Tardiphaga sp. vice304: one gene and its partner. The protein of the gene in region 1 binds, or shares a complex with, the protein of each later gene. Links are inferred from orthologs where the notes say so. Each region holds a gene or a part of one and is shown in the gene's direction. Other genes may lie near its edges.

Region 1 (12,184 bases):
ATCGAGAACCGCGTCGCGGTGCCGCTCAAGCTGGAGCGCAAGGACGGCAGCGTGCTCGACTGCATGACCATGCCACTGCCCGACGGCGCCACCATGCTGACGTTCCAGGACATCTCGGACGCCGAGAATGTCGAGCGCGCGCTGCGCGAACGCAACGAGGCGCTGGAAGCCGCAGACCAGATGAAGGTGGATTTCGTCCACCACGTCTCCTACGAACTGCGCTCGCCGCTCACTACGATCATCGGCTTCGCTCATCTCTTGAGCGATCCGATCACCGGCCCCTTGATGCCGAAGCAGGCGGAATACCTCGAATACATCACCACCTCGACCGGCGCGCTGCTGGCGATCATCAATAACATTCTCGATCTCGCCACCATCGACGCCGGCGCGATGACGCTGAATCTGGGCCCGATCGACATCCGCAAGACCATCGAGGACGCCGCCGAAGGCATTCAGGACCGGCTGGCGCGCGACCGCATCGCGCTGCAGGTCAATGCCGATTCGACCATCGGCAACTTCACCGGCGACGAACGCCGCGTCGTACAGGTGCTATACAATCTGCTGGCCAATGCGGTCGGCTTCTCGCCGCAGGATTCGGTGATCACGCTGACGGCGGAGCGCACCGAACATAATGTTCGCTTCATGGTGACCGACCGCGGCCCCGGCATCCCGCCCGAGGTCAAGGACAAGGTGTTCGACTGGTTCGAGAGCCACGCCAACGGCTCGCGGCATCGCGGCGCCGGTCTCGGCCTGTCGCTGGTGCGCTCCTTCGTCGAACTGCACGGCGGCAAGGTTCGCGTCGACTCGGTCGTCGGCAAAGGGACCACGGTGACCTGCGACTTCCCGCTCGACCAGACCGCGCATCGCAACGCTGCCGAATGAACGCCCCCGTCTCCTTTTTGGTCGCGCTGGCCGACGAGACCGCCACCGCGCATCTGATGGCCGATCTCGCGCTGCTGATCGGCGCCGGCGACGTCATCACGCTGTCGGGCGATCTCGGCGCCGGCAAGACCGCGGCAGCGCGCGCGATGATCCGCTACCTCGCCGGCGACGACGAGCTGGAAGTGCCGAGCCCGACCTTCACGCTGGCGCAGAGCTACGAGCTGCCGTCGTTCCCGCTGGTGCATGCCGACCTCTATCGCATCAACGATCCCAGTGAGCTCGAGGAGATCGGCCTGTCGCCGCTGCCCGATGGTGTCGTCGTGCTGATCGAATGGCCGGAGCGCGCGAGCGCCCTGATGCCGGAAGACCGCATCGACATCGCGCTCAGCCACCGTCCGGCGCTGGGATCCTCCGCCCGCGCCGCCGAGATCACCGGCTATGGCACCGGTGCTGCCGTGGTGGCGCGGTTGCAGGGCTTACGCGAATTTCTCGATGGCGCCCGCCATCTCGACGATCGCCGCGTGCGGATGGCCGGCGACGCCTCGACGCGCTCTTATGCGCGGCTGATCCGCGACGACGGCGTCTTCATCCTGATGAACGCGCCGAAGCGGCCGGATGGCGCCGCGATCTATGCCGGAAAATCCTACAGCGCGGCGGTGCATCTGGCGGAGGACGTCCGCCCCTTCGTCGCGATCGCCAACGGCCTGCGCGCGCACGGCATTTCCGCGCCTGCGATCCACCATGCAGATCTCGATACGGGCTTCCTGATTACCGAGGATTTCGGCACCGCGGCCTTCATCGAGGGCACGCCGCCGGCGCCCATCCCGGAGCGCTACCAGGCCGCTACCGACATGCTGGCGGCACTGCACATGCAGCCACTGCCGGAGACGCTGCCGCTGCTGCCGCATCAGGACTACGCGATCCCGGTATTCGATACCGAGGCGCTGCTGATCGAGGTCGGGCTGATGCCGGAATGGTATCTGCCGGATCGCGACGCGGTGCCGACGCCGGCATTGCGCGACGAATTCTTCGCGATGTGGCGCGAACTGCTGGCGAAGCCCGCCGCGGCGCCGCGGACCTGGGTGCTGCGCGACTTCCATTCGCCGAACCTGATCTGGCTGGAGGACCGCGACGGCACTCGCCGGGTCGGGGTGATCGACTTCCAGGACACCGTGCTCGGTCCCGCCGCCTATGATCTCGTGTCGCTGCTGCAGGATGCCCGCATCGACGTGCCGGAGCCGCTCGAGCTCGCTATGCTGACGCGCTACATCAAGGCGCGGCTGGCAGCCGAGCCCGGCTTCGACCCCGCCGGCTTTGCCGAGCTCTATGCCATCATGTCGGCGCAGCGCAACACGCGGCTGCTCGGCACCTTCGCGCGGCTCAACCGCCGCGACGGAAAGCCGCATTATCTGAAGCACCAGCCGCGGCTGTGGACCTACCTCAACCGCTCGCTGGCGCATCCGACGCTGGCGCCGTTTCGCGGCTGGTACGCGGCCCATGTGCCGCCGCCGCAGGGCTGAGCCCTTCCTTTTACCATTCGTTAGCCAAGGCGGCCGTAGTTTGACGGTACCAGCCTGCCAAGCGGGCGGCTTTGTATCGGGATGGTCAGCGGCAATGGCGGTGGAACGGCGCAAAGGCGAACGGGTGGTGTTCGAGCGCGGCTTTCCCGCGCATATAATGGGCATCGACGGCACCTGGCGCCGCGCCTGCATCATGGAAGACATCTCCGAAACCGGCGCCAAACTGACGGTGGCAAGCTCGGTCGAAGGCCTGCATCTGAAAGAATTTTTCCTGCTGCTGTCCTCGACTGGCTTGGCCTATCGGCGTTGCGAACTGGCCTGGGTCAATGGCGACCAGATCGGCGTCAATTTCCTGAAACCTTCCGAGAAAAAGAAGATGGCCGCGCGACGGCCGGAGAACCAGGACGCCGTCTGAAAGCGGCGGGAGGGAACAAGCGCGTCGCGCCTTTGTCATGCCAGAACCCTATGGCTGGATCGTTTAGGCCATCGTGCCCGCCCTGTGCTAGATTCGCTGATGTTTGAACCCGATTATCCCGCCGAGACCGTTTCATTATGCCCGTGACCCCCACCCAAGCGATGGTCCTTGCCGCCGGCCTCGGCCTGCGGATGCGACCGCTCACCGATCACATGCCCAAGCCGCTGGTGAAGGTCGCGGGATCAGCCCTGCTCGACCATGTGCTCGACAAGCTGGCCGACGCCGGCGTGACGAATGCGGTCGTCAACGTGCACTATCTCGGCGAGCAGATCATCGACCATGTCGCGGCACGCTCACAGCCGAAGGTGACGATTTCCGACGAGCGCGACCAGGTGCTCGGCACCGGCGGGGCTGTCGTCAAGGCGCTGCCTCTGCTGGGCCAGGCGCCGTTCTATCACCTCAACGCCGATACGATGTGGATCGACGGCGTGCGGCCGAACCTTTCGCGCCTCGCCGAGGCGTTCGATCCCGAAACCATGGACGCATTGCTGCTGATGGCGCCGACCGCCGACAGCATCGGCTATGGCGGCACCGGCGACTACGCGATGCTGCCGAACGGCGCGCTGCGCCGCCGCAAGGAAGCCCAGGTGGTGCCGTTCGTCTATGCCGGCGTCGCGATCCTGTCGCCGGCACTGTTCGTGGACGCGCCCGCCGGGGAATTCTCGCTGACCAAACTGTTCGACCGCGCCAACGAGCAGGAACGCCTGTTCGGCCTGCGCATGGACGGTTTGTGGATGCACGTCGGCACGCCGGATGCGGTACAGGCCGCTGAAGAAGCGTTTTTGGCCAGCGTGGCGTGAAGAGCTAACCCGAACTCGACTCGATCGACGACGCGCTGACACCTCTCCCCACCGGGGAGAGGTAAGAACTCCCGTCACCCTGCTACCCGTGTCATGATACAGCCTGACCGCGAATCAGGGGTTTCATGCGCGTATTCACCATTCCCGCCTCAAGCCCGTTCCTGCGCACGCTGATCACCGCGCTGGTCGATGGCCGGCTGGTCGATGGCTTTGCCCCGCGCGCGCAGCCGGAACTGCTGGCTGGTGCCACGCTGTATCTACCCACGCGCCGCGCCGGGCGCATGGCGCGCGAGATCTTTCTCGACGTGCTCGACACCGACGCCGTGGTGCTGCCGCGCATCGTCACCTTCAACGACATCGACGAAGACGAGATCGAATTCGCGCAGGAAGCGCCGCAGACCCGGTTCGCCGAACTCGACGCGCTGCCCGCGCTCGACGGCCTGCCGCGCCGCCTGCTGCTGGCGCAGCTAATCGCGGCCTGGGCGAAGCGCATCACGCCCGACAATCCCGCACAGGCGCCGCTGGTGGTCGGCGGCCCGGCCTCGACGCTGAAGCTCGCCGATGATCTCGCGCGGCTGATGGACGACATGGTGACGCGCAAGGTCGACTGGGCGGCGCTCGACGGCCTCGTGCCCGACGCGCTCGACCGCTACTGGCAGCTGACGCTGCAGTTCCTCAACATCGCCCGCGAAGTCTGGCCGGACATCCTGAAGGCCGACGGCAAGATCGAGCCCGCAGCGCGGCGCGACATCCTGATCGAAGCGGAAGCCGCGCGGTTGACGGCGCATCATCAGGGGCCGGTGATCGCCGCCGGCTCGACCGGCTCGATGCCGGCGACCGCCAAGTTTCTGCGCGCCATCGCCGACCTGCCGAACGGCGCCGTGGTGCTACCGGGGCTGGACACCGATCTAGATGATGCCGCGTGGCAGTTGATCGGCGGCTCCGACGACGCGCCGCCCTCGTCGAATCATCCGCAATTCGCGATGCACGGCCTGCTCGTCCGCTTCGGTATCAAGCGGAGCGACGTCGAAATTCTCGGCGCTGCATCCGGCCGAGAGTTGCTGGCCTCCGAACTGATGCGGCCATCCAATGCGACCGCACAATGGCACAAGCGGCTCGCCGAACCGGCCGTCGCGCAGGCGATCGACAGCGGCATGACGAGGCTCGCGGTGATCGCCGCCGCCAACCCCGAAATGGAAGCACTGGCGATCGCGGTGGCGATGCGCGAGGCGCGCGAACTCGACCTTTCCGCCGCGCTGGTGACGCCCGATCGCGCGCTGGCGCGCCGCGTGATGGCCGCACTCGGGCGCTGGAATCTGGAGTTCGACGATTCCGGCGGCGACGCCCTGATGGATACGCCGCATGGCATTTTCGCGCGCCTCGCCGCGGAAGCCGCCGCCGAAGGGCTGCAGCCCGCGACCCTGCTGGCGCTGCTGAAGCATCCGCTGCTGCGGCTCGGCCGGGCCGCCGATGGCTGGCGCCACGAGATCCAGACGCTGGAAATGGCGCTGCTGCGCGGCACCCGCCCGGAAGCGCAGAGCGCAGGCCTGGCGCAGGATTTTGCGCGCTATCGTCATGAACTCGCCGAGTTGAAAGGCGGTCGTCCCTCCGCGCTGCACCCGTCCGAGCCGCGCGCCAGACTCAATGACCAGCGACTCGACGACGCGCAGCAGTTGATCGCGCAGTTGCGGGCCGCGCTGGCGCCGCTGGAAAACCTCGACCGCTTCAAGCCGCACGACTTTGCCGAGCTTGCCGCTCGGCATCAGGCCGTGATCGCGACGCTGTCGCGCATCGACGCCGAACTCGCCGTCGCGTTCGACGGCCATCAGGGCATCGCCCTGACCCGCGCCTTCGACGAACTGCTCGGCGATCGCGCCGACGACAAGATCACGCAGAGCGGCCTGATGGTGCCGCTCAACGACTACGCCGAAGTGTTCCACACCGCGTTCGGCGACAAGACCGTGCGGCGGCCGGAAGTCGCCCACGCAAGACTGCGGATCTACGGCCCGCTCGAAGCGCGGCTGACGCAGAACGACCGCATCATTATCGGCGGGCTCGTCGAAGGCATCTGGCCGCCGGCGCCGCGGATCGACCCGTGGCTGAGCCGGCCGATGCGTCACGAACTCAAGCTCGATCTGCCGGAGCGCCGCATCGGCCTGTCCGCGCATGACTTCGCGCAATTGCTCGGCGCAAACGACGTGATCCTCAGCCATGCCGCCAAGGTCGGCGGCGCGCCGGCGGTGGCGTCGCGCTTCCTGCACCGGCTGGAAGCCGTCGCCGGCCAGCACCGCTGGGACGCCGCGGTGAAAGCCGGTGAGAAATATATCGACCACGCCAATGAGCTCGACCGCCCGGCGACCGTCACGCCGATTGCGCAGCCTTCGCCAAGGCCGCCGCGCGCGGCACGGCCGCTGAAGCTGTCGGTCACAGCGATCGAGGACTGGCTGCGCGATCCCTATACGATCTACGCGAAATACATCTTGCGGCTGGCGCCGCTCGACCCCGTCGACATGCCCCTGTCGGCCGCCGACAGGGGATCGGCGATCCACAATGCGCTCGGCGATTTCACGGAAAGATTCAGTGCCGCTTTGCCCGAGCATCCCGCGCGCGAATTGCGCGAGATCGGCCGCAAGCACTTTTTGCCGCTGATGACGCGGCCGGAGGCGCAGGCGCTCTGGTGGCCGCGTTTCCTGCGCATTGCCGACTGGTTCGCCAACTGGGAAATCGAGCGGCGCGGCGACGTCTCCGGCATCATCGCCGAGCAGCAAGGCAAGATCCAGATCCCGCTCGACAGCGGCCGGATCTTCGAACTCTCGGCGCGCGCCGACCGCATCGAGCGTCGCGCCGACCGCACCTTTGCGATCCTCGACTACAAGACCGGCCAGCCGCCGACCGGCAAGCAGGTCCGCATGGGCCTGTCGCCGCAGCTGACGCTGGAAGCCGCGATCCTGCGCGAGGGCGGCTTCGATACCATTCCGGCCGGATCCTCGGTGAGCGAACTCACTTACGTGCGGCTCAGCGGCAACAATCCGCCCGGCGAAGAGAAGATTCTTGAGTTGAAGATCGAGCGCAAGGACGAGGCGCAATTTCCCGACGACGCCGCAATCGAGGCGCGGCAGAAGCTGGAAACGCTGATCCTGAAATTCGAGGACGAGACCACGCCATACAATTCGCTAAGTCTCTCGATGTGGTCGAACCGCTACGGCAGCTATGACGATCTGGCGCGGATCAAGGAATGGTCGGCCGCCGGCGATGCGGGAGCGGAATCATGAGCGGCCCACGCCTCATTCCCGACGAAGCGCGACTGAAGCAGACCCGCGCGTCCGATCCCACCGCTTCGGTGTTCGTTTCGGCGAATGCCGGCTCCGGCAAGACCTATGTGCTGGTCAACCGCGTGATCCGGCTGCTGCTCGCCAACGTGCCGCCGGAAAAGATACTCTGCGTCACCTTCACCAAGGCCGCAGCCGCCAACATGGCCGAGCGCGTGTTCACCACGCTCGGCCACTGGGTGACGCTGAAAGACGACGAACTCGACACCGCGATCCGCAACGCCGGCATCCCGAACCCGAATGAAAAATTGCGGATGCGGGCGCGCGAATTGTTTGCCTGCGCGCTGGAGACGCCGGGCGGACTGAAGGTGCAGACCATCCATGCGCTGTGCACGCGGCTGCTGCAGCAGTTTCCGTTTGAGGCCAATGTGCCGGCACGGTTCAGCGTGCTCGACGACCGCGACCAGAACGAAATGATGGAAAGGGGCTCGCTGGCGGTACTGCTGAAGGCCGCCGCCGATCCCGACAGTGCGGAGGGCCGCGCTCTCGCGCTGGCCATGACGTCCGCCGCCGACGTCACCTTCCGCGACGTGGTGCGCGAGGCGTCCTTGAACCGCGACCAGTTTTTGGCCTGGACGGGACGCGCCGGCAGCACGGAGGCCGCGATGGCGCAGCTCTCCGCCGCGCTCGGCGTCACGCCGAATGACACGTCCGCGGCGATCGAGCTCGAAATGGTCGACGGCCCGCATCTGCCGCAGCGGCGCTGGAAGGAAGCGGCGGAGGTTTTCGCCACCGGTACCAAGACCGACAATGACCAGGCCGACCGGCTGCGCGAGGCGCTGGACCTCAACGGCAGCACGCAGGTCGACAAGTACCTGCAGGTGTTCTTCACCGGCACGATGGAGCCGCGCAAGGCGCTGGCGACCAAGAAGATCGTCGAAGCCCATCCCGGCCTCACATATTCCTTGAAGAGCGAATGCGAGCGCTTGAGCGCGCTGCTGGCGCGCCGCCGCGCCGTGCTGATGCGCGACCGTACGCGAGCGCTGCTGGTGATCGCCGGTGGCGTCGCCGCCAGCTACGCGCGCGAAAAACAGGAGCGCGGCCTGCTCGATTACGACGACCTGATCGACAAGACGCTGTCCATGCTCGACAACGTCTCGTCCGCCTGGGTGCATTACAAGCTCGACCGCGGCGTCGACCATGTGCTGATCGACGAGGCGCAGGACACCAGCCCGCGGCAGTGGGACATCGTCACCCATCTGATCTCGGAATTCACCTCCGGCGAAGGCGCGCGCGACGGCACCAAGCGCACCATCTTCGCGGTCGGCGACGAGAAGCAGTCGATCTTCTCGTTCCAGGGCGCCGCCCCCCGCGAATTCGACGAGCGCCGCCGCGCGCTGGAGAGCCGCTTCAAGGGCGCCGGCCACACTTTCGATCCCGTCGCCTTCACCTATTCGTTCCGCTCCGGGGCGGCGATCCTGCAATCGGTCGACCACGTCTTTCGCGACGAAACGATCTATCGCAGCATCCACAATGTCGGCGCCTATCCAGTGCACCAATCCTTGGACGATGCCGGCCCGAGCCTGATCGACCTGTGGGAATTGCAGGAGCCGGAAAAGCGCGACGCGATCGAGGGCTGGCAGGCGCCGTTCGACAACGTCGCCGAGACCAGCCCCGAAGTTCAGCTCGCGCGACGCGTACAGGCCGAGATCAAAACACTGATCGCCGACGGTACGCCGACCGGCCCGAAGGGCCGGCGTCGCGCGTTGCGCTATGGCGACGTGCTGGTGCTGGTGCGGCGCCGCGGCAAGGCGTTCAACGCCATCATCCAGGCGCTGAAACACGCCGGCATTCCGGTCGCCGGCGCGGACCGGCTGAAGCTCACCGAGCACATCGCGATCATCGACCTGATGCATCTCGCCGACGCGCTGCTGCTGCCGCAGGACGATCTGGCGCTCGCGGTAGCGCTGAAGAGCCCGCTGTTCGGGCTCGACGATGACGATCTGTTCAAGCTGGCTTACCAGCGCCAGAGCACGCTTCGCGCCGCGCTGGATAAACAGGCCGAGGGCGATGCGAAACTCACCGGCGCGCTGACGCGGCTGCAGGAATGCGAGCGCCGCGTCTTTGCCGAGACGCCGTTCGCCTTCTACGCCTGGCTGCTTGGCGGCGATGGCGGCCGCGCGCACATGCTGCGCCGGCTCGGCCATGAGGCCAATGACGCGCTCGACGAATTCCTCGAACTGGCGCTGGGCTTTGAGCAGAAGGCGCCGGCGTCCTTGCAGGGCTTCATCGCCTGGCTGCGCGCCGCCGATACCGAGGTGAAGCGCGACATGGAGATCACGCGCGACGAAGTCCGCGTGATGACCGTGCACGGCGCCAAGGGACTGGAAGCGCCGGTCGTGTTCCTGGTCGATACGACATCGTCGCCCTCCGACACCCAGCGGCTCAATCTGATCCATTTGCCACAGGGCAACGCGGCGCCGCAGGGGCCGGGCGTGGTGGTATGGGCCGGTCGCAAGGGCGACGATCCGCCCGTTGTCGCCGAGGCGCGCGCCAAAATGGTCGGCGAGACCGAGGATGAATATCGCCGCCTGCTCTATGTCGCGATGACCCGCGCCGCCGACCGGCTGATCGTCGGCGGCTGCATGCCCGGCAATCGCAACGAGGTCCGGCCGCTCAGTTGGTACGACCTGATCCTCAAGGGGCTGGAGAATTCCGGCCTGCAGATGCAGAACGTGCCGCCGCCGGACGGCGTGGTGAAGCGCTATACGAGGCTTGAGGACGGCGTGCCGGAAGCGGCTGTGGCCTCAACGCCCGAAGCGGTCGCGCCGGTCGCGTTGCCGCCTTGGCTACGGCTGTCGGTGCCCGCGTCACCGCGCCGGCAAAACTTTCTGCGGCCATCCGATCCCGCCGACGACGACCATGGCATGCGCCCCGGCGAATCGGACGCCGACCGCGCCCGTGCGCGGCAGCGCGGCACGCTGGTGCACCGGCTGCTGCAATCGCTGCCCGATCTCGTAGCCGAACGCCGGCTGGAGGCGGCGGCGCGCTATCTGGCCCGCAACGCCGGCACCTGGAGCGATGCCGACCGCGACGCGCTGGCCGCGCGGGTGCTGGGGCTGATCGGCGATCCCCGCTTTGCCGACCTCTTTGCGCCCGGCAGCCGCGCCGAGGTCTCGATCGTCGGCCGGCTGACGCGCCACGGCGAGCCGGTCACCGTGTCCGGCCAGATCGACCGGCTGGTGGTGACGCCCAAAGAGGTCTGGATCGTCGACTACAAGACCAACCACGCCCCGCCGCGGCGGGCGGACGAGGCGCCGGACGCCTATGTCCGGCAGCTCGGGCTATATCGCGCGGTGCTGGCGAAATTATACAAGGCAAAGCCCGTCCGCGCCGCGCTGCTCTGGACCGAAACCCCTGAAATCATGGAACTTTCCGCACCTGCGCTGGACGCAGCGCTGGCCGGCATCATCTCGCAGTGAGCGCGCCTTGACCCGGCCGGGGTGCGTTCATAGGTTGGATGGCATCGTCCCAGCGCGATTCTTTCGGCGCTTTCTCCAGACATCACGAGGACCATCATGGCCGTTGGCAAGGTTTCAGACGCCGATTTCGAAGCGGAAGTGCTCAAGGCGACCGGCCCGGTGGTCGTCGATTTCTGGGCCGAATGGTGCGGCCCCTGCCGCATGATCGCGCCGGCGCTGGACGAGATTTCCACCGCTTTGGGCGACAAGGTCACCATCCTGAAGCTGAATGTCGACGAGAACCCGAAGACCGCCTCGAAGTATGGCGTGATGTCGATCCCGACGCTGATGATCTTCAAGGACGGCGAGATGGCCTCGCGCCAGGTCGGCGCCGCGCCGAAGCAGAAGCTGCAACAGTGGATCACCGCCGCAACCTGATGCGTTCGGTTGGATCGTGATTTTAACGGCCGGTGACCATGTCACCGGCCGTTTTGTTTGTTCACCTCTCCCCTCTAGCGAAGCTTCGCTTCGCGCGGGGGAGAGGTCGACCGGCGAAGCCGGGCGGGTGACGGGGCTATGCTCCACAGATAGTCCGGAACCCCTCACCCGGATGTACTCGCTGCGCTCGCACATCCGACCTCTCCCTACGGGAGAGGTGAACAGCGCGCCGCCGCCCCTATCTGATCCAACCCGTCGCCAGCGCGCTGGCCCAGTCGTCGCGGCCGTTGGCGCAAGCGAGATCGGCCATCGCCTGGTTGACATACGGCACCTGACGATACGTCACCTGCCAGGCGTCGCCGCGCTGCTCGAGGATCGCGTAAGCCGCGTCCGGCGTGCCGGTCTCCACCGCATGCGGATACGGTGCTATGTCGCGATAGCCGGGGCCGCCGACGCTGCCGGGATTGACGATCATCCTTCCGTCGCGAAGTTTCACCGTGCGCGGGATATGCGAATGCGCGCACAGGATCAGCGACTGCGCGATGCCGTGGGCCTTTGCCTCGATCGCCTCGATCGCCGCCATGTGTACCACGCCGTCCGGCGTCACCGCTTCCAGCCAGTAGGTGTTGTCGTCGGCCGGCGTGGCGTGACACAGATAGACGGCGTCGCGATACACGACGCTGAACGGCAGCGCGCGCAGCCAGTCGAGATGCTTTTCTTCGAGCTGGCCATGTGAGAAGCGATCCGACGGATACATGTCGTCGAGCGCATAGTCGGTTAGATAGCGATCATGGTTGCCGCGCACGCAGGGCGCGTCCATCGCCATCATGATGTCGATGGTGCGTTTTGCGTCGAGCGGGCCGCTCGCCATGTCGCCGAGATTGACGATGTCGGTGATGCCCTGCGCCTTGATATCCGCCAGCACGGCTTCCAATGCGAGATAGTTGCCGTGCACGTCGGCGATCGCAGCAAAGCGCATCGGTACTCCTGAGTTTACGTGGGCGGCGTGCCGTTGTCGGCGAGCACGTGGCCGGCCAGATACAGCGAGCCGGCAATCAGGATACGCGGCGGTACCTCATAGGCAAGCCTGGTCAGCGCGTGCAGCGCCGACGCCACATCGGCTGCGATCTCGACCCGCATGCCGAGGCTGCGCGCGGCATCGGCCAGCGCCTGCGGAGTCATGGCGCCGCTGCGCTCGGGAATCGGCACCGCGATGATATGCCGGGTGAGCCCGGCGAAATTGCCGAGAAAGCCCGCCGCATCCTTGTTGGCCATCATGCCGGTGATCACCACCAGCGGGCGCGGCACCCGCTCTTCGAGATCGCCGAGCGCTGCTGCG
Region 2 (16,604 bases), 4.8 Mb from region 1 along the record:
ACCAACGGCGTGGCCTGCACCACGGCCAGCGTGATCGCGGCGGCGCTCGGTTTCCAGGACCTCGACGGACTGACGGATGATGACCGCGCGGCGATCCAGAAGGTGCATCTGCTGCTGGTGATGTACAATGCGTTCCAGCCCGGCGTATTCGCGATTTCCGGCTGGGATCTGGTCGGCGCGTTGCCGCTGCCGATGTCCGACGTCAGCGAACTGGTGGCCGATGGCGACACAAGATGGATCGAGCGCGGGGCCTATGATCTCGTCAGCCTCAATCCGGACGCGACGCTGTCCAGCGCCGGCCTGCCAAAGGCCCGAACGCTGTACGGCCCGGTCGACGAGCAGCTCAAGCACCCGGAATCATTCGCCAGCCACTTGCAACGGCTGCTGGCGGTGCGCCAGGCCTATGGCATTCACCGTGCCCACCAGTTGGCGCTGCCCAAGGTGCAGCATCCCGCCCTTCTGGTGATGGTGCACGATTTGCCGGGCGGCCGCGGCACCCAGCTCACGGTGCTCAATTTCGGCCCGACCCCGATCGACGAAACGTTCACCCTCGCCAATGTGGCGCCAGGGCCGGTGGTCGATATGGTCAAGGAGACGCTGGAAGGCGATCTGTCGGAGAACGGCGAACTGACCATTCACCTCGCCGGCTATGAAGGCCTGTCGTTGCGCATCGTCAGCGCCTTGCCGTCGATGCCGCCGGTGTAGGTCGCTGTCGGTAGCCCGGATGAAGTCACCCGCCATTTAAGGCGGGTGACGCAATCCGGGAAGTCGCTGCGTGAGACGATGAAGCTGGCCCCGGATTTCGCTTCGCTCCATCCGGGCTACGACCTCAGTCCTCGTTGCCGCCTTCCTGGCGGGAGGCTTCGAACAGGAACCAGGTCCGGCGTTCGGTCTCGTCGATGAAGTTTTCCAGCAAGCCAGCCGAGGCCGCGTCGTCGACATCGTCGACGATCTTGTGCGCCTTGCGCATCGCTGCGGCCATCGCCTTGTTATCGTTCATCAACTCGCGCAGCATCTCGCGTGGCGGGACGTAGGCTTCGTCGTTGTCCTTGATGGTCTGAAGCTTGGCGATGCCACCGATCGAACGGATCGTGGTGCCGCCGACCTTGCGGACGCGCTCGGCCAATTCATCGGTGGTCGCGAAAATCTGCGCGGCCTGCTCGTCGAGCATCAGGTGGTAGTCACGAAAGTGCCGGCCGCTGATGTGCCAATGGAAATTCTTGGTCTTCAGGTAAAGCGCGAAGGCATCGGCGAGCAACCCGTTCAGCGCCTTCGAAATCTTGTCGGTAGCTTCCTGGGGCAGATCCGAGGGGGTATCGAGATCGGCGGCAACTTTGGCATTCTTGGCTGGGGACACGGTGTACAACCTTCCTGTAGGGCGATATCGAACAGACGGGCTTCGACGAACATCAAGGCAGACCGTTGGTGGTGTCGAAATCGCTTCAATATTGAACGAGAGTTTTGCGGGTGAAGGCGATTCCAACGCACCTGAAAACGCTCCGATCCCTTAACGCTTCAATTTTATACCGGTTCCCGTGACGGAACAAAGATAGGCCAGGCCAAGCGATGGACGACTGGATCGATTATTACGACTCCGCCCATACGATCTACGCGAGCCGGCTGCACCGCGACGTGCATTTCGACATCATTGCACGCGAGATCGTGGGGTATGTCACCACACCCGATGCCGTGGTGCTGGATTTTGCCTGCGGCGAGGCCCTATCGGCCGCCAAGGTGGCGGCGGCGTGCGGCCGGCTGATCCTGGCCGAGCCGGCACCCGGCGTGCGCAGCCGGCTGATCGCCCGATTCGCTGACATGCCGAAGATCCGGGTGCACTCGCTCGACGAATTGCGGCAGTTGGAAGAGCAGTCGGTCGACCTCGCCGTCATGAATTCGGTCGCGCAATACATGACCCCCGCCGAGCTCGACGACGGCTTTGCCGTCATCAAACGGCTGCTCAAGCCCGGCGGAAGGCTGGTGGTCGGCGACATCCTGCAGCCGGATGCCGGCATGGGTCGCGATATCGCCGCCTTGTTGCAACTGGCCTGGAAGCACGGATTTCTGACGGATGCCGTCTGGGGGCTGGTTCGCACCGCCCTGTCGGATTACCGGCAGTTGCGAACCCGAATCGGTCTGCAGCATTACAGCGAAGCCGACATGCTGGCCAAGCTCGCCGCCGCCGGTTTTTCGGCCGTACGGGCGCCGAACAATATCGGCCACAACCGCTGGCGGATGACCTTCGTGGCGCACCCCGCTTCGTAAGCGGGCCCGAGCCGCCGGATTAAGTCTAACGACGGGTAACGCTGGCTGGCGCACCCAATAAGCGGTATCAATAAGCGTGGCCCGGTGGCGGAAGGTTACGCGGGAGCCCTGCAAGGCTCCTTATCCTGGTTCAAATCCAGGCTGGGCCTCCATCCTTCGCTGCTCCGCAGCTTCGGCTCGGCGAGCCGGCTCAGGCGGAGCCCTAAAGCGGTGCATTCCCGGTCGAAGGCGGCTTTAAAAGCCTTCCTTGCACGGCTATACTGGTCTAAAGACAGCCGCGCGCGAGGATCGACCCGCGCCCGGCTCAAGGGACGCGCGACGCGCGCCCTTTTTTTGTGCCCAGTTTCGACCAATCGCGAGATGCAATGCCCAAACGCACTGACATATCCACCATCCTGATCATCGGCGCCGGTCCCATCGTGATCGGCCAGGCGTGCGAATTCGACTATTCGGGCACCCAGGCGGTCAAGACGCTGAAGGAAGAGGGCTACCGGATCGTCCTCGTCAATTCGAATCCGGCCACCATCATGACCGACCCGGATCTGGCGGACGCGACCTATATCGAGCCGATTACCCCGGAAATCGTCGCCAAGATCATCGAAAAGGAGCGCGGCGACCGCTCCAAGGGCTTCGCGCTGCTGCCGACCATGGGCGGCCAGACCGCGCTGAACTGCGCCCTTAGCCTCCGCAAGCAGGGCACGCTGGAGAAATTCGACGTCGAGATGATCGGCGCCACCGCGGATGCCATCGACAAGGCCGAGGACCGCCAGCGCTTTCGCGAGGCGATGACCAAGATCGGCCTGGAAACGCCGCGCTCGGTGCAGGTTAAGAACCTGCCGGACGCGCTGCGCGCGCTCGACGTGATCGACTTCCCGGCCCTGATCCGCCCGTCCTTCACGATGGGCGGCACCGGCGGCGGCATCGCCTACACCAAGGCCGAATTTATCGAGATCGTCGAGCGCGGCATCGACGCCTCGCCGACCTCCGAAGTGCTGATCGAGGAATCCGTGCTCGGCTGGAAAGAGTTCGAGATGGAGGTGGTGCGCGACAAGAACGACAATTGCATCATCGTCTGCTCGATCGAGAACATCGATCCGATGGGCGTGCACACCGGCGATTCCATAACCGTTGCGCCTGCCCTGACCCTGACCGACAAAGAATACCAGATCATGCGCGACGCCTCATTGGCGGTGCTGCGCGAGATCGGCGTCGAGACCGGCGGCTCCAACGTGCAGTTTGGCGTCAATCCGGCCGACGGCCGCATGGTGGTGATCGAGATGAATCCGCGGGTGTCGCGCTCCTCGGCGCTGGCCTCCAAGGCCACCGGCTTCCCGATCGCCAAGGTCGCGGCGCAACTCGCCGTCGGCTACACGCTCGACGAGATCGCCAACGACATCACCGGCGGCGCCACGCCGGCGTCGTTCGAGCCGACCATCGACTACGTCGTCGTCAAGATTCCGCGCTTCAACTTCGAGAAATTCCCCGGCGCCAGCCGCACGCTGACCACCTCGATGAAATCGGTCGGCGAGGTCATGGCGATCGGCCGTACCTTCCAGGAAAGCCTGCAGAAGGCGCTGCGCGGCCTGGAGACCGGCCTCACCGGCCTCGACGAGATCGAGATCGAGGATCTCGGCCGCGGTGACGACAAGAACGCCGTCCGCGCCGCCTTGGGCACGCCGACGCCGGACCGCCTGCTGCAGGTAGCGCAGGCGATGCGGCTCGGCTGGAGCGACGACGAGATCTTCACCTCCTGCAAGATCGATCCGTGGTTTCTCTCGGAGATGCGCGGCATCGTCGAGATGGAAGCCAAGGTCAAGGAAAACGGCCTGCCCGGCCATGCGTTCGGCATGCGGACGCTGAAGGCGATGGGCTTCTCCGACGCCCGGCTCTCGGTGCTGGCGAACAAGACCGAGGAAGAAGTGAAGACGCTGCGGCGTTCACTCGACGTCCGCCCGGTGTTCAAGCGCATCGACACCTGCGCGGCCGAATTCGCCTCGCCGACGCCCTATATGTATTCGACCTACGAATCCTCGTTCGCCGGCGGCTTCTCCGACGAAAGCGCGCCGACCGACAAGAAGAAGGTGATCATCCTCGGCGGCGGTCCGAACCGGATCGGCCAGGGCATCGAGTTCGATTATTGCTGCTGTCACGCCTGCTTCGCGCTGCATGACGCCGGCTATGAGACGATCATGATCAACTGCAACCCGGAAACCGTGTCGACCGACTACGACACGGCGGACCGATTGTACTTCGAGCCGCTGACGGCCGAGGATGTCCTCGAGATCATCGATACCGAAAAGCAGAACGGCACCTTGCACGGCGTCATCGTGCAGTTCGGCGGCCAGACCCCGCTGAAGCTGGCGCATGCACTGGAAGACGCCGGCGTGCCGATCCTCGGCACCTCGCCCGACGCCATCGATCTGGCCGAAGACCGCGACCGCTTCAAGCGCATCCTCGACAAGTTGAAGCTGAAGCAGCCGAAGAACGGCATCGCCTATTCGGTCGAGCAGGCACGCCTGGTTGCCGCTGACCTCGGCCTGCCGCTGGTGGTGCGTCCGTCTTACGTGCTCGGCGGCCGCGCCATGCAGATCATCCGCGAGGAGAGCCAGCTCGGCGATTACCTGCTCGGCACCCTGCCCGAGCTGGTGCCCGCCGACGTCAAGTCGCGCTACCCGAACGACAAGACCGGCCAGATCAACACCGTGCTCGGCAAGAACCCGCTGTTGTTCGACCGCTATCTGTCGGACGCCATCGAGATCGACGTCGACTGCCTGTGCGATGGCAAGGACACGTTCGTCGTCGGCATCATGGAGCACATCGAGGAAGCCGGCATCCACTCCGGCGACTCCGCCTGTTCGCTGCCGCCGCATTCGCTCGATCCTGAAATGATCGAACGGCTCGAGCAGCAGACCCGCGACATGGCGCTCGGTCTCGACGTCGTCGGCCTGATGAACGTGCAGTTCGCCATCAAGGACGGCGACATCTACGTGCTCGAAGTCAATCCGCGCGCGTCGCGCACCGTGCCGTTCGTCGCCAAGGTGATGGGCATCCCGGTCGCCAAGATTGCCGCCCGCATCATGGCCGGCGAGAAGCTCGCTTCGTTCAATCTGAAGAAGCGCACGCTCGGCCATGTTGGCGTCAAGGAATCGGTCTTCCCGTTTGCCCGCTTCCCCGGCGTCGATACCGTGCTCGGCCCGGAGATGCGCTCCACCGGCGAGGTGATGGGTATCGACCAGACCTTCGCGGTGGCATTTGCGAAGAGCCAGCTCGGCGGTGGCACCCGCGTGCCGCGTAAGGGCACCGTGTTCGTCTCGGTACGCGAAAGCGACAAGACGCGGATCCTACCGACCGTGAAGCTGCTGTCGGACAATGGCTTCAAGGTGCTCGCCACCTCGGGCACGCAGCGCTTCCTGGCCGACAATGGCGTACCCGCCGTCAAGATCAACAAGGTGCTGGAAGGCCGGCCGCATATCGTCGACGCCATTACCAATGGCGAGATCCAGCTGGTCTTCAACACCACCGACGGGCCGCAGGCTTTGGCCGACAGCCGGTCGCTGCGGCGCGCTGCCCTCTTGCATAAAGTTCCGTATTACACCACTCTTTCTGGCGCTGTGGCGGCAGCCCAAGGCATCCGCGCCTATCTGGGCGGAGACCTTGAGGTCCGCACCTTGCAGAGTTACTTTTCCGAAACCTGATTAAGGCCGGGCGGCACGCCGGGGCCGCGATCGGCAATAAACCTGACACGACCGGAACTCACCGGTCGTGATATTGTTCTGTTTCGGCACTTGCCGGGCCTGTTTGCAGTCCTTGGCTGCAAGCGCAGTCGCCGACATCTCGCAGATTGAATGGTTTCGTGCGCGCCGCGATGGCGCCGGCATGACGTTAAAGGACGAAAAGCGATGGTTGAAAAGGTCCCGATGACCGCAGGCGGCTATGCCGCGCTGGAAGTCGAGTTGAAGGAGCGTCAGTCGGTGAACCGTCCGCGGATCATCGAACAGATTGCCGAGGCGCGATCGCATGGTGACCTTTCGGAAAACGCCGAATACCACGCCGCCAAGGAAGAGCAGTCGCACAACGAAGGCCGCATCAACGAGCTCGAGGACAAGATCGGGCGCGCCGAAATCATCGACATCTCGAAGCTGTCCGGCGACACCATCATGTTCGGCGCCACCGTGACTTTGGTCGACGAGGACACCGAGAAGAAGGCCGTCTGGCAGATCGTCGGCGAGCCGGAAGCCGATGCCAAGAAGGGCCGCATCTCGATCACCTCGCCGATGGCGCGCGCGCTGATCGGCAAGGCCAAGGGCGCCACCGTCGAAGTCGTCGCCCCCGGCGGCGCCAAGGCTTACGAGATCACCAAGGTCGAGTGGCGCTAAGATCGCACGCTGACCGAAATGCAAAGGCCGCGCTTGGTGCGCGGCTTTTTGCTGCGCGCACGGTTGAACTGGGCTCCGGCCGGCAGGAATAATTGCGGCGATAACGTGTTCCTCACATGAGAGTGAAGGGCATCTCGCGCTGCAATAATGCTAAGAGCGATTTGTCATCACATGGGGGACAAATGACATGGACCAGACTCTTTCGAGATACCAGCCGACGGCGCTCAGCCTGTTTCGCTTCATCACCGGCCTGCTGCTACTGCAGTATGGCATCGCCAAGATCTTCAAATTCCCGGCCGTGCCGTATTTCGCCAAGGTTGAATTGTTCTCGCTGATCGGTGCCGCCGGAACGCTCGAACTGATTCTTGGTGCGCTGCTGCTGATCGGCCTGTTCACCCGCATCGTCGCCTTCATTCTGGCCGGCGAAATGGCCTTTGCCTATTTCATCGGCCACATGTTCAAGGGCGCCGATCCGGTGTTCCTGCCGCTGTTGAACGGCGGCACCGCCGCGATCCTGTTCTGCTTCGCCTGTTTGTATCTGGCGACGGCGGGCGGTGGTCCGATCAGCGCGGACGCGATGCTGCGCAACAAGGCGTAATAACTACAATTGCATGCCTGGTTTTCCCTCCCCCGCGCTTCGCGTGGGGAGCGACTGTCTTTCGGGTCAAGCGTTTTTGGGCTGCCATGGCGTTTTGTCCCGGAGGATGGCGTTGAGGATGGTGAGTAGCTTGCGGGCGACCGCAATGATCGCCACCAGCTTGGGCTTGCCGGCGGCAACGAGTTTGTCTCGAAACAGTTTGAGCGTCGGATTGAAGCGAGCGGCGACCATGGCGCCCATGAACAGCACGCCGCGCACGCTGGCTCTGCCGCCGCCGATGAAGCTCTTGCCGCGCCATTGGCCGGATTGCCGGGTCCATGGCGCCAGACCCGCAAGCGCGGCGATCTGACGGCGATCAAGCGTGCCCAGTTCCGGCAATTCGGCGATTAGGCTGCGGGCAATCGTCGGCCCGATGCCCGGGACCGAGGCCAGCAGATCTTCCTTCTCGGCCCAGGCCGGCGTGCCCTGGACGTGATCGCGGATATCGTCGTCCAGTTCAGCCAGCTCTTTCTCCAGCGCCTTGCGCAGCCGGGCGATGCTCTTCTTCAACCGCGGATTACTGACGCGACGGGCACGCTGGCTTTCCGCCGCGATCATCTCGACGATCTGGCGCCGGCGCGCGACCAGATCGGCAAGCAGGCGCGTCATCTCGTCGGGCAGCTGACGCAGCTGCGGTTTGGTCGCCTCGGCAAAATGCGCGATCACCATGGCATCGATCGGATCGGTCTTGGCGCGCTTGCCAACCGCGTTGGCAAAGAAGCGCACCTGCGCCGGATTGACGATCACCACCGGCAGGCTTGCTCCGCCGAGGCCCGCTGCGACAACCGTCTCGAAGCCGCCGGTCGCCTCGATGGCTACCAGCCGTGGCGAGATCGCCTTCAGTCGTCCGATCAGTTCGTCGATCCCCGCGCCATCTCGGGCGACCGCAAAACTCTGGCCCGTTGGGCGTACCGCTACGTCCAGCCGGTCCTTCGAAACATCGATGCCAACGTAAATCGCGTCCATCTGATCCCATCCTTGCGCAAGCGGGCTCGCAAAGCGGCCCAAGCGACTGTTCGGGTTCGATGGAACGGCAGGCGAAGACCCACGCTCCCCAACGGGCTTGGTGTCCCTCAGGTGATGCGGTCTTTCGCCTGCCACCGCTCCGCCAAGCTTAGCAGAAACGGCATTCGGCAAGTTACAAGGGTGGCCGGCCGGGTGTGGGTGGTGCGGCAAGCGCGACTGCACGTGTTGACCCAACCCGTCCCGGTGGTTCGCTTGGCTGACCAACGCGCTACTCTCTCCTCTGCATAGCTTCGCTGCTTGGATAAGGGAAAGAGTCAGTCCGCGACTTTCAACTCCAACGGCACGGCTGCGGCGTATTTGGAATTGTGCAGCACCAGCGAGGTGCGGACGTTACGTACATGCGGCGCGGCGGTGAGCTGGCCGACGAATTCCTGGAAGGTGGCCATGTCCGGCGCCACGCACTTCAAAATGAAGTCGATCTCGCCCGATAGCATCCAGCATTCCCGCACCAAAGGCTCCTGGCGGACAAAATCCTCGAATGCCTTGAGATCGGCATCGGCCTGGCTCGACAGATGCACCGACGCAAACACCGTGACGTCGAAGCCGAGCAGCCGTGGATCGAGCAGGCCGCGGTAACCCTGGATGTAACCGGCCTCTTCCAGCGTCCGCACCCGGCGCAGGCAGGGCGGCGGCGAGATGCCGACCCGCTTGGCCAGTTCGACATTGGTGATGCGGCCGTCGGCCTGGATCTCGGTGAGGATCTCGAGGTCGATCTCGTCTAGGCTTTTCGGCACGCGCGGCAGATCCTTATGAGCAGTGGCCGACTCTCTTAACGCAGGAGCGTTAGCTGACGCAATTTTATTGCGCGTGCGACGCAAAAATTAAGCGCGATCTGGGGAAAAAATGCCGATGCGGATTGCAATTCTTGCATAGCTCCACAGATATCCTAGAGTTTGACGGACTTCGATCTGACACTTTCGACGCTGCCGCCCTGGCGCAAGCACGTCGTCCCCAGCCCTCCCTTCAGAAAGGGATAGACCATGGCCGCCCCCATCCACGCGAAAGTCGTCATCATCGGTTCCGGCCCCGCCGGCTACACGGCGGCGATCTATGCCGCCCGTGCGATGCTGGAGCCCGTCCTGATCCAGGGCATGCAACCCGGCGGCCAGCTCACCATCACCACGGACGTGGAGAATTATCCGGGCTTTGCCGACGTGATCCAGGGCCCGTGGCTGATGGAGCAGATGGAAAAGCAGGCGGCGCATGTCGGGACGAAGCTTGTCACCGATCTCGTCACTGAGCTCGACACAAGGCAGCGCCCGTTCCGTATCGCTTGCGATTCGGGCGATGTCTATCTCGCCGAAACCGTGATTCTCGCCACCGGCGCGCAGGCGCGCTGGCTCGGCCTGCCTTCGGAAGAGAAATTTGCCGGCGGCGGCGTCTCCGCCTGCGCCACCTGTGACGGCTTCTTCTATCGCGGCAAGCAGGTCGTGGTGGTCGGCGGCGGCAACACGGCGGTCGAGGAAGCGCTGTTCCTGACCAATTTCGCGTCCAAGGTGACGGTCGTGCACCGCCGCGACCATTTCCGCGCCGAACGCATCCTGCAGGAACGGCTGTTCAAGCATCCCAAGATCGAGGTCATCTGGGACTCGGCGATCGATGAGATCTGCGGCACCGAAGGCCCGGCCAAGGTCACCCATGTCCGGCTGAAGAACGTCAAGACCGGCACAACGCAGGACGTGCCGGCCGACGGCGTGTTCATCGCCATCGGGCATGCGCCCGCAACCGAGCTGGTCAAGGATCAGATCAAGCTGCGGCCGTCCGGCTATATCGAGGTAGCACCGAACTCCACCGCAACGTCGGTGCCCGGCGTGTTCGCCGCCGGCGACGTGGCGGATGAAACCTGGCGCCAGGCGGTCACCGCCGCCGGCATGGGCTGCATGGCAGCGCTCGAAGCCGAACGTTATCTGGCGGCCCACGCCCACGACCGCGCAGCGGCGGAGTAGACATGGGACGCTCTCGTGATGGATTTAACGACATGGACTGGGACAAGCTGAAGGTGTTTCACGCGGCAGCGGAGGCGGGAAGCTTCACGCATGCCGGCGAGCAACTCGGCCTGTCGCAATCCGCGGTGTCGCGCCAGGTCAGCGCGCTCGAACAGGAATTGTCTGTCTCGCTGTTTCACCGACATGCCCGCGGCCTGATCCTCACCGAACAGGGCGACCTTTTGTTCCGCACCGCGCATGACGTGTTCATGCAGCTGCAGGCGGCGCGCGCCAAACTGACCGACAGCCGCGAGCGGCCGAGCGGCGACCTCAAGGTCACCACCACCCCCGGCGTCGGCATCAACTGGCTGATCCCCCGGCTCGGCGAATTCACCGCGCTGTATCCGGAAATCCGCATCTCGCTGATCGTCACCGACGAGGAGCTCGATCTGTCGATGCGCGAGGCCGACGTGGCCATCCGCACCCGCAAGCCGACCCAGCCAGACCTGATCCAGCGCAAGCTGTTCGCGATGGGTTTTCACGCCTATTGCGCGCCGGAATACGTCAAGCATTTCGGCACGCCGCGGACGCTGGACGAACTCGACGGCCACCGCATCATCACGCTGAGCGACGGCGGCGTGGCCCCGCATCTGCAGAACCGCAACTGGCTGGTCGAGGCCGGTCGCAACGGCTCCGGCCCGCGCGAATCCTACTTCAAGGTCAACAACATCCTGGGCCTGGTGCGCGCCTGCCAGCAGGGGCTCGGCATCGCCGCGTTGCCGGACTATCTGGTCGAGGAGAACAACCGGCTGGTGCAACTGTTCGGCGAATCCGATTCGATCCAGCTCGACACCTATTTCGTCTATCCCGAGGAATTGAAATCGGTCGCCCGCGTCCAGGTGTTCCGCGATTTCATCGTCAGCAAGGCGCAACGCTGGCCGGGCTGATATTCCACCGCGGTAACCGCCTGCTGCATGACTGACATGCCGAGCGGGGCGTTGCCGGGCGCGCAGAACGGGGATCATATTTGGTGCAAGCTGAGGCGTCGCGCCGCGTTTATCCCCCTCCTCCAGTGGTGCGGAGCCTTGGTCATCCCTCTTGGAAGGTGATTGTGTCGGCCTCTCGAGGCCAATATCTCGGCCGGGCTCGTGTGAGCCCGGCTTTTTTTTTGGCGTAGTGGTCGTAGCCCGGATGGAGCGTAGCGCAATCCGGGAACAGTGCGATCGTTCAGCCGATCGCGGATTTCGCTTCGCGCCATCCGGGCTACAATTTGACCTTCGCCAGCCGCAGCGCGTTGCCGATCACGCTGACCGACGACAGCGCCATCGCCGCGGCGCCGACCATCGGCGACAGCAGCAGCCCGAACACCGGATACAGCACACCGGCCGCGATCGGCACGCCGGCGGCGTTGTAGACGAAGGCGAAGGTGAGATTCTGCCGGATGTTGCTCATCGTGGCTTTCGACAATTTCCGCGCACGGACTAGACCCATCAGGTCGCCGGTGAGCAAAGTGATGCCCGCGCTCTCGATCGCGACGTCGGTGCCGGTGCCCATCGCGATGCCGACATCGGCGGCCGCCAGCGCCGGTGCGTCGTTGACGCCGTCGCCGACCATCGCGACGCGGCGGCCCGAAGCGCGCAGTCGCTCCACCACCTCGCTCTTGCGGTCCGGCAACACGCCGGCCTCGACCTCGTCTATCCCCAGCGTCTTCGCCACCGCCAGCGCGGTGGTGCGGTTGTCGCCGGTAAGCATCACGATCCGCAGACCATCCTTGCGCAGCTCTTGCAGGGCGGCCTGGGCCGACGGCTTGACCGGATCGGCAATCGCGATCACGCCCGCTGCGCGGCCATCGACGGCGATATAGATCGCGGTGGCGCCGTTGGCGCGCGCGGCTTCGGCGATGCCGTTCAGGTCCGACGTATCCACGTTCAGCTCCGCCATCAGCATCGCATTGCCGAGCGCCACCTGTTTGCCGTCGATGCGGCCCGATACGCCCTTGCCGGAAGGCGCGGCAAAATCACGGACCTCGCCTGGCGCCATGCCGCGTTCATGCGCGGCCTGGACGATCGCCTGCGCCAGCGGATGTTCGCTGGCCCGTTCGATGGAAGCGGCCCATCGCAACACCTCGTCTTCCGCAACGCCTTCGGCGGCGGTGATGGCAACGACTTTCGGCCGGCCCTCGGTAAGCGTGCCGGTCTTGTCGATCACCACGGTATCGATGGTTTCCAGCCGCTCAAGCGCCTGGGCATCGCGCACCAGAATGCCGGCCTGAGCGCCGCGGCCGATGCCGACCATGATCGACATCGGCGTCGCCAGCCCGAGCGCGCATGGGCAGGCAATGATCAGCACCGTGACGGCGGCAACCAGCGCATAGGTCAGGCGCGGCTCCGGCCCGAACATCGCCCAGGCCGCAAACGCCAGCACCGCAGCCGCGATCACCAACGGCACAAACCAGCCAGCGACCTTGTCGGCAAGGCGCTGGATAGGTGCGCGCGAGCGCTGCGCCTTGGCGACCATCTCGACGATACGTGACAGCATGGTATCGCGGCCGACCTTGTCGGCGCGCAATACGAGCCCCCCGCTCTGGTTCACCGTGCCGCCGATGACGCGCGCGCCTTCGGCCTTGGTCACCGGCATCGACTCGCCGGTCACCATCGATTCATCGACCGCGGAACGGCCTTCGGTAACGAGGCCGTCGACCGGGATTTTCTCGCCGGGGCGGACGCGCAAGAGGTCGCCGACCGCGATGAGGTCGAGCGATATGTCTTCGTCGCCATCGGCGCCGATCCGTCGCGCGGTCTTCGGCGCAAGGCCGAGCAACGCCCGGATCGCGCCCGAGGTCTGGTTGCGGGCGCGCAATTCCAGCACCTGGCCGAGCAGCACCAGCACGATGATGACCGCAGCCGCTTCGAAATACACCGCGACCGCGCCATGATGATCGCGGAACGCCGGCGGGAAAAGCTGCGGCGCCAGCGTAGCAATCACGCTGTAGATCCAGGCTACGCCGGTGCCCATCGCGATCAGCGTGAACATGTTGAGGTGGCGCGTGACCACGGAGCGCCAGCCGCGCACGAAGAACGGGGCGCCGGCCCACAGCACCACCGGCGTCGCCAGCACGAAGGAAATCCAGTTCGAAGTGGCCGGCGCGACCAGGGTCATCAGGCCGAGATGCGCGCCCATCTCCAGCACGAACACCGGCAGCGTGAGCGCCAGCGCGATCTTGAAACGCCGGCTCATATCGACCAGTTCGGGATCCGGCGCATCCTCGAGGGAGACCTGTTCGGGCTCCAGCGCCATCCCGCAGATCGGACAGGTACCCGGGCCGACCTGCCGGACCTCCGGATCCATCGGACAGATGTAGATCGTGCCGGCGGGCGCCGCAGGCGCCGGCTGTTTCGGTTTCAAAAAGGATTCCGGATCGGCGGCAAAGCGCTCGCGGCAGCGGCCGCCGCAGAACAGGTACTCCACATCCTTGTAGCTGAAGCGATGCTTGGCCGTGGCGCGTTCGACCTTCATGCCGCACACCGGATCGGTCTCGCGCATATCGACGGCGGCTGGCGTCTCGTTCGGCGCGCAACAGCACGCGCCATGCTTGTGAACAATCTCTGCCATTGGACCCTCGTCGCTTGAAGCGGATACCCTGAGGGGGTATATTAGGCCCATGAGCAGCGAGATCAAGACATCATGTTTGAAACGCCTCAAACGAATCGAAGGCCAGGTGCGGGGCATCGCCGGCATGGTCGAAACCGACCGCTATTGCATCGACGTCGTGACACAGATTGCGGCGGCGCGCGCGGCATTGCGGCGGGTAGAGGAGGAGATCCTGCGTGACCATGTCGCGCACTGCGTCGAGCACGCGATCTCATCCGGCAACAAGGCCGACCAGCGGCGCAAGATTGCTGAACTGATGGACGTGGTCAGCCGCGCCGACCGCTGAAGCGCACATGACATCGCTGAAGCGCACATGACATCGCTGAAGCGCACATGACAAAGACGCGCGTACCGGTGTACGCGCGTCTTTGTCAGCGGCTTGGTGGATGTTACGCGGCCTGCTTGTGCATCGTGCCGGTGGCCGACATGGTGCCGCGGATAGCCTTGATCGAGCGTTCGATGGCGGCCCAGAGCTTGGCGATCTCGCCGGCGGCGCGGCCATCGGCGGCATATTCGCGGGCGCCTTCGCCTTCGGCCAAAGCCAGCAGCAGATCCGCGCGGTTGGTGATCTGGCCCGACCACACCGGGGCCTTGAACTTGCTCAGCGCCTCGCGTGCGACGGTGACGATGCGGCTCTCGACCTCATCGCGACGCGCCGGGGCCCCGTTGATCACGACCGCATAGGGCTTGCGCGAGGTGCGGCAGCTCTGGATCGTGTCCTGCACCGCATCGACGTCGAACACGCCAGGACGAGCCGGGATGATGACCATTGTCGCATGCTTGATCGCGTCATCGACCACGGCCGCGTTGGTCGGCGGCGTATCGATGAACACCCACTCCACGCCCTCCTTCTTTGCTGCATTGATCAGCTCGGCAACCGAACGGGTCGCCGTCTTGATCATCGGTTCATTGGTGCCGCGCAGCTTGTGCCACAGCGTCAGCGACGCCTGCGGATCGGCATCGATCAACAGACATTTCTTGGACGACTTTTGAATTTGAGCAGCAAGATGCGCCGCCAGTGTGCTCTTGCCTGAGCCACCTTTACGCGACGCAAAAACAATTACGTTCATATGATCCGCCTCCAGATTGACCCCAGAACACGAAAATGAATCAAGCCACTGATTCGTCAAAGCAGAATTTGCAAGCCGTTCAAGGGTATGAGAGCGATTTATGAGTAAGCGGGTTTTTGAGTCACAAGCTGCACCGCAGCACTGTCCAAACAGCGGATCGTGGTACGCGTTGCGACATATTCAGCGCATTGTTATTTCGTCACGCGGTCGATGTTCCTGACGCGTTCTTTTTCGAGCTGCTTCTTGCGCTGACGTTCCGTCCATTTGCGCTCAGCCCATCCCAACGATCGTGCGACGGGTTTTTCCAGAACGGGCACGTCTTGCGCGATCAGGAGCATGCCCAGCGGAAGCATCCACAGGCCGAGTACCGGCAAAATGCTGAAGACACCACCGACCATGAGCAGCAGCGAAAGCGGAATCCGTACCAGTTTCGACGACGGCCGCCGTAGCCAATTGACATATCTTGCAGGTCCGGCCGGCAACCGCTGCTCAAGCCACGTAAAATGCCGATCGATCTCGGCCTTATGATCGGCGTTGACTTCGATGCTCACGAACTCTCCTTGCCGCCAACGAGGTGCGGGTCCAACTCAACAATTCGCGTTTCAGGACTCGTTGACGCCGACACCGCGTTCGTCGAGTAGCTGCTGGCCTTTCGGCGTCACGGCAAATTTGGTGGCTTCGGTCGTTTTCGCAGCGCTCGACTGTTCGACCAGTCCATCGGCAATCAGTTGATCAAGCACCTGTTGCTTGTCATCATTAAGATCAAGGCCTGACGCCCGCGCGATATCGCACATCACTGCAATGCCACTGTCGCTGATGGTCACGTTGTTCATGCTGGCCTCCTGCCGATTTAAAAAGGCAACGAAGCTTTGACATGCTGGTTCCCACGTGACGGAGGCAGCATCAGTGGACAACTGACCTGACGGCAGCACATGCTTGCCCGGGGCGGACATGCGTGGGGGCAACCATGCGTGGGGAGATTGTGAGCGTTTATCAAGGCAGCCTCGGCCACGCGTGCGGGCGAGCGCATGGTACAGTTGGCTGGTCTCGAACCAGCGACCTCCTGCTCCACAAACAGGCGCTCTAACCAACTGAGCTACAACTGCATCCTGACGGCCCCGAAACAGGGGTCGCGAACAGGCGGGAAACTAGGTGCAACGCAGCGCTTTGGCAAGGCCGCCAAGCGGCTGAAATCGATGAATCTTGCCTCGAATCCGGCGGAGCGTCGGCGGATCGGGTCGATGCCAGCAAAAAGCCCGGGCTGACGCCCGGGCTTTCCGCATTCGGTGCGTTCAAACCGATCAGGCTGCGGGCTGGAACAGCTTGGAGGCGCCGGTTTTGATCGGCTCGGCAGTTTCCGAGACAATCTTCTGGGTCAGTTCGGCGAGTTCCCTGGTCTGGCCAGTAAAGGCTTCGACCTGCTTGCGGTTAAACGACATCCAGAGTTCCAGCGCCGCCGACGGCGACTTCACGCCGATCAGATCCTGCGCGAAATCCAACCCCGAATTGGTGTTGGTCTTGACGATTTCAAGCATTTTCGCCGACAAATCGGTCACGCCGCGGGCGGCCGTGGTCACCACAGCCTGGACGGTACCATTATGGGTTTCAGCGGCGTCCTTGAACTTGGCGTAACCTTCGCGGACCTGCGAAACGCCCT

The links.
Region 2: the proteins of trxA (region 1) and trxB are in contact, whole or in part, in a crystal structure (PDB 1F6M), measured with the Escherichia coli proteins. The link is inferred for Tardiphaga sp. vice304 from one-to-one orthologs.

What each region holds. Positions count from the first base shown.
Region 1 is NZ_CP041402.1:205,636-217,819, forward strand. Bases 9,517-12,184 are described here. They hold trxA (thioredoxin), read left to right. Parts: upstream 9,517-10,524; coding sequence 10,525-10,845; downstream 10,846-12,184. Other genes in these bases: addA (double-strand break repair helicase AddA), read left to right, coding at 9,517-10,428; FNL56_RS00910 (metallophosphoesterase family protein), read right to left, coding at 11,084-11,824; FNL56_RS00915 (bifunctional folylpolyglutamate synthase/dihydrofolate synthase), read right to left, coding at 11,839-12,184. Also shown: FNL56_RS00875 (sensor histidine kinase), read left to right, coding at 1-882; tRNA (adenosine(37)-N6)-threonylcarbamoyltransferase complex ATPase subunit type 1 TsaE, read left to right, coding at 879-2,402; FNL56_RS00885 (PilZ domain-containing protein), read left to right, coding at 2,497-2,817; FNL56_RS00890 (nucleotidyltransferase family protein), read left to right, coding at 2,955-3,677; double-strand break repair protein AddB, read left to right, coding at 3,803-6,949; more of addA, read left to right, coding at 6,946-9,516. UniProt on the Escherichia coli protein: Participates in various redox reactions through the reversible oxidation of its active center dithiol to a disulfide and catalyzes dithiol-disulfide exchange reactions.
Region 2 is NZ_CP041402.1:4,969,102-4,985,705, forward strand. What follows is about bases 8,273-11,264. They hold trxB (thioredoxin-disulfide reductase), read left to right. Parts: upstream 8,273-9,281; coding sequence 9,282-10,247; downstream 10,248-11,264. Other genes in these bases: FNL56_RS23775 (Lrp/AsnC family transcriptional regulator), read right to left, coding at 8,556-9,035; FNL56_RS23785 (LysR family transcriptional regulator), read left to right, coding at 10,250-11,173. In the rest of the region: treS (maltose alpha-D-glucosyltransferase), read left to right, coding at 1-705; FNL56_RS23740 (Dps family protein), read right to left, coding at 830-1,357; FNL56_RS23745 (class I SAM-dependent methyltransferase), read left to right, coding at 1,567-2,262; carB (carbamoyl-phosphate synthase large subunit), read left to right, coding at 2,628-5,957; transcription elongation factor GreA, read left to right, coding at 6,162-6,638; FNL56_RS23765 (DoxX family protein), read left to right, coding at 6,826-7,236; FNL56_RS23770 (IS110 family transposase), read right to left, coding at 7,303-8,241; FNL56_RS23790 (heavy metal translocating P-type ATPase), read right to left, coding at 11,490-13,838; FNL56_RS23795 (metal-sensitive transcriptional regulator), read left to right, coding at 13,888-14,163; FNL56_RS23800 (ParA family protein), read right to left, coding at 14,267-14,947; FNL56_RS23805 (hypothetical protein), read right to left, coding at 15,139-15,498; FNL56_RS23810 (hypothetical protein), read right to left, coding at 15,550-15,780; FNL56_RS23820 (phasin), read right to left, coding at 16,249-16,604.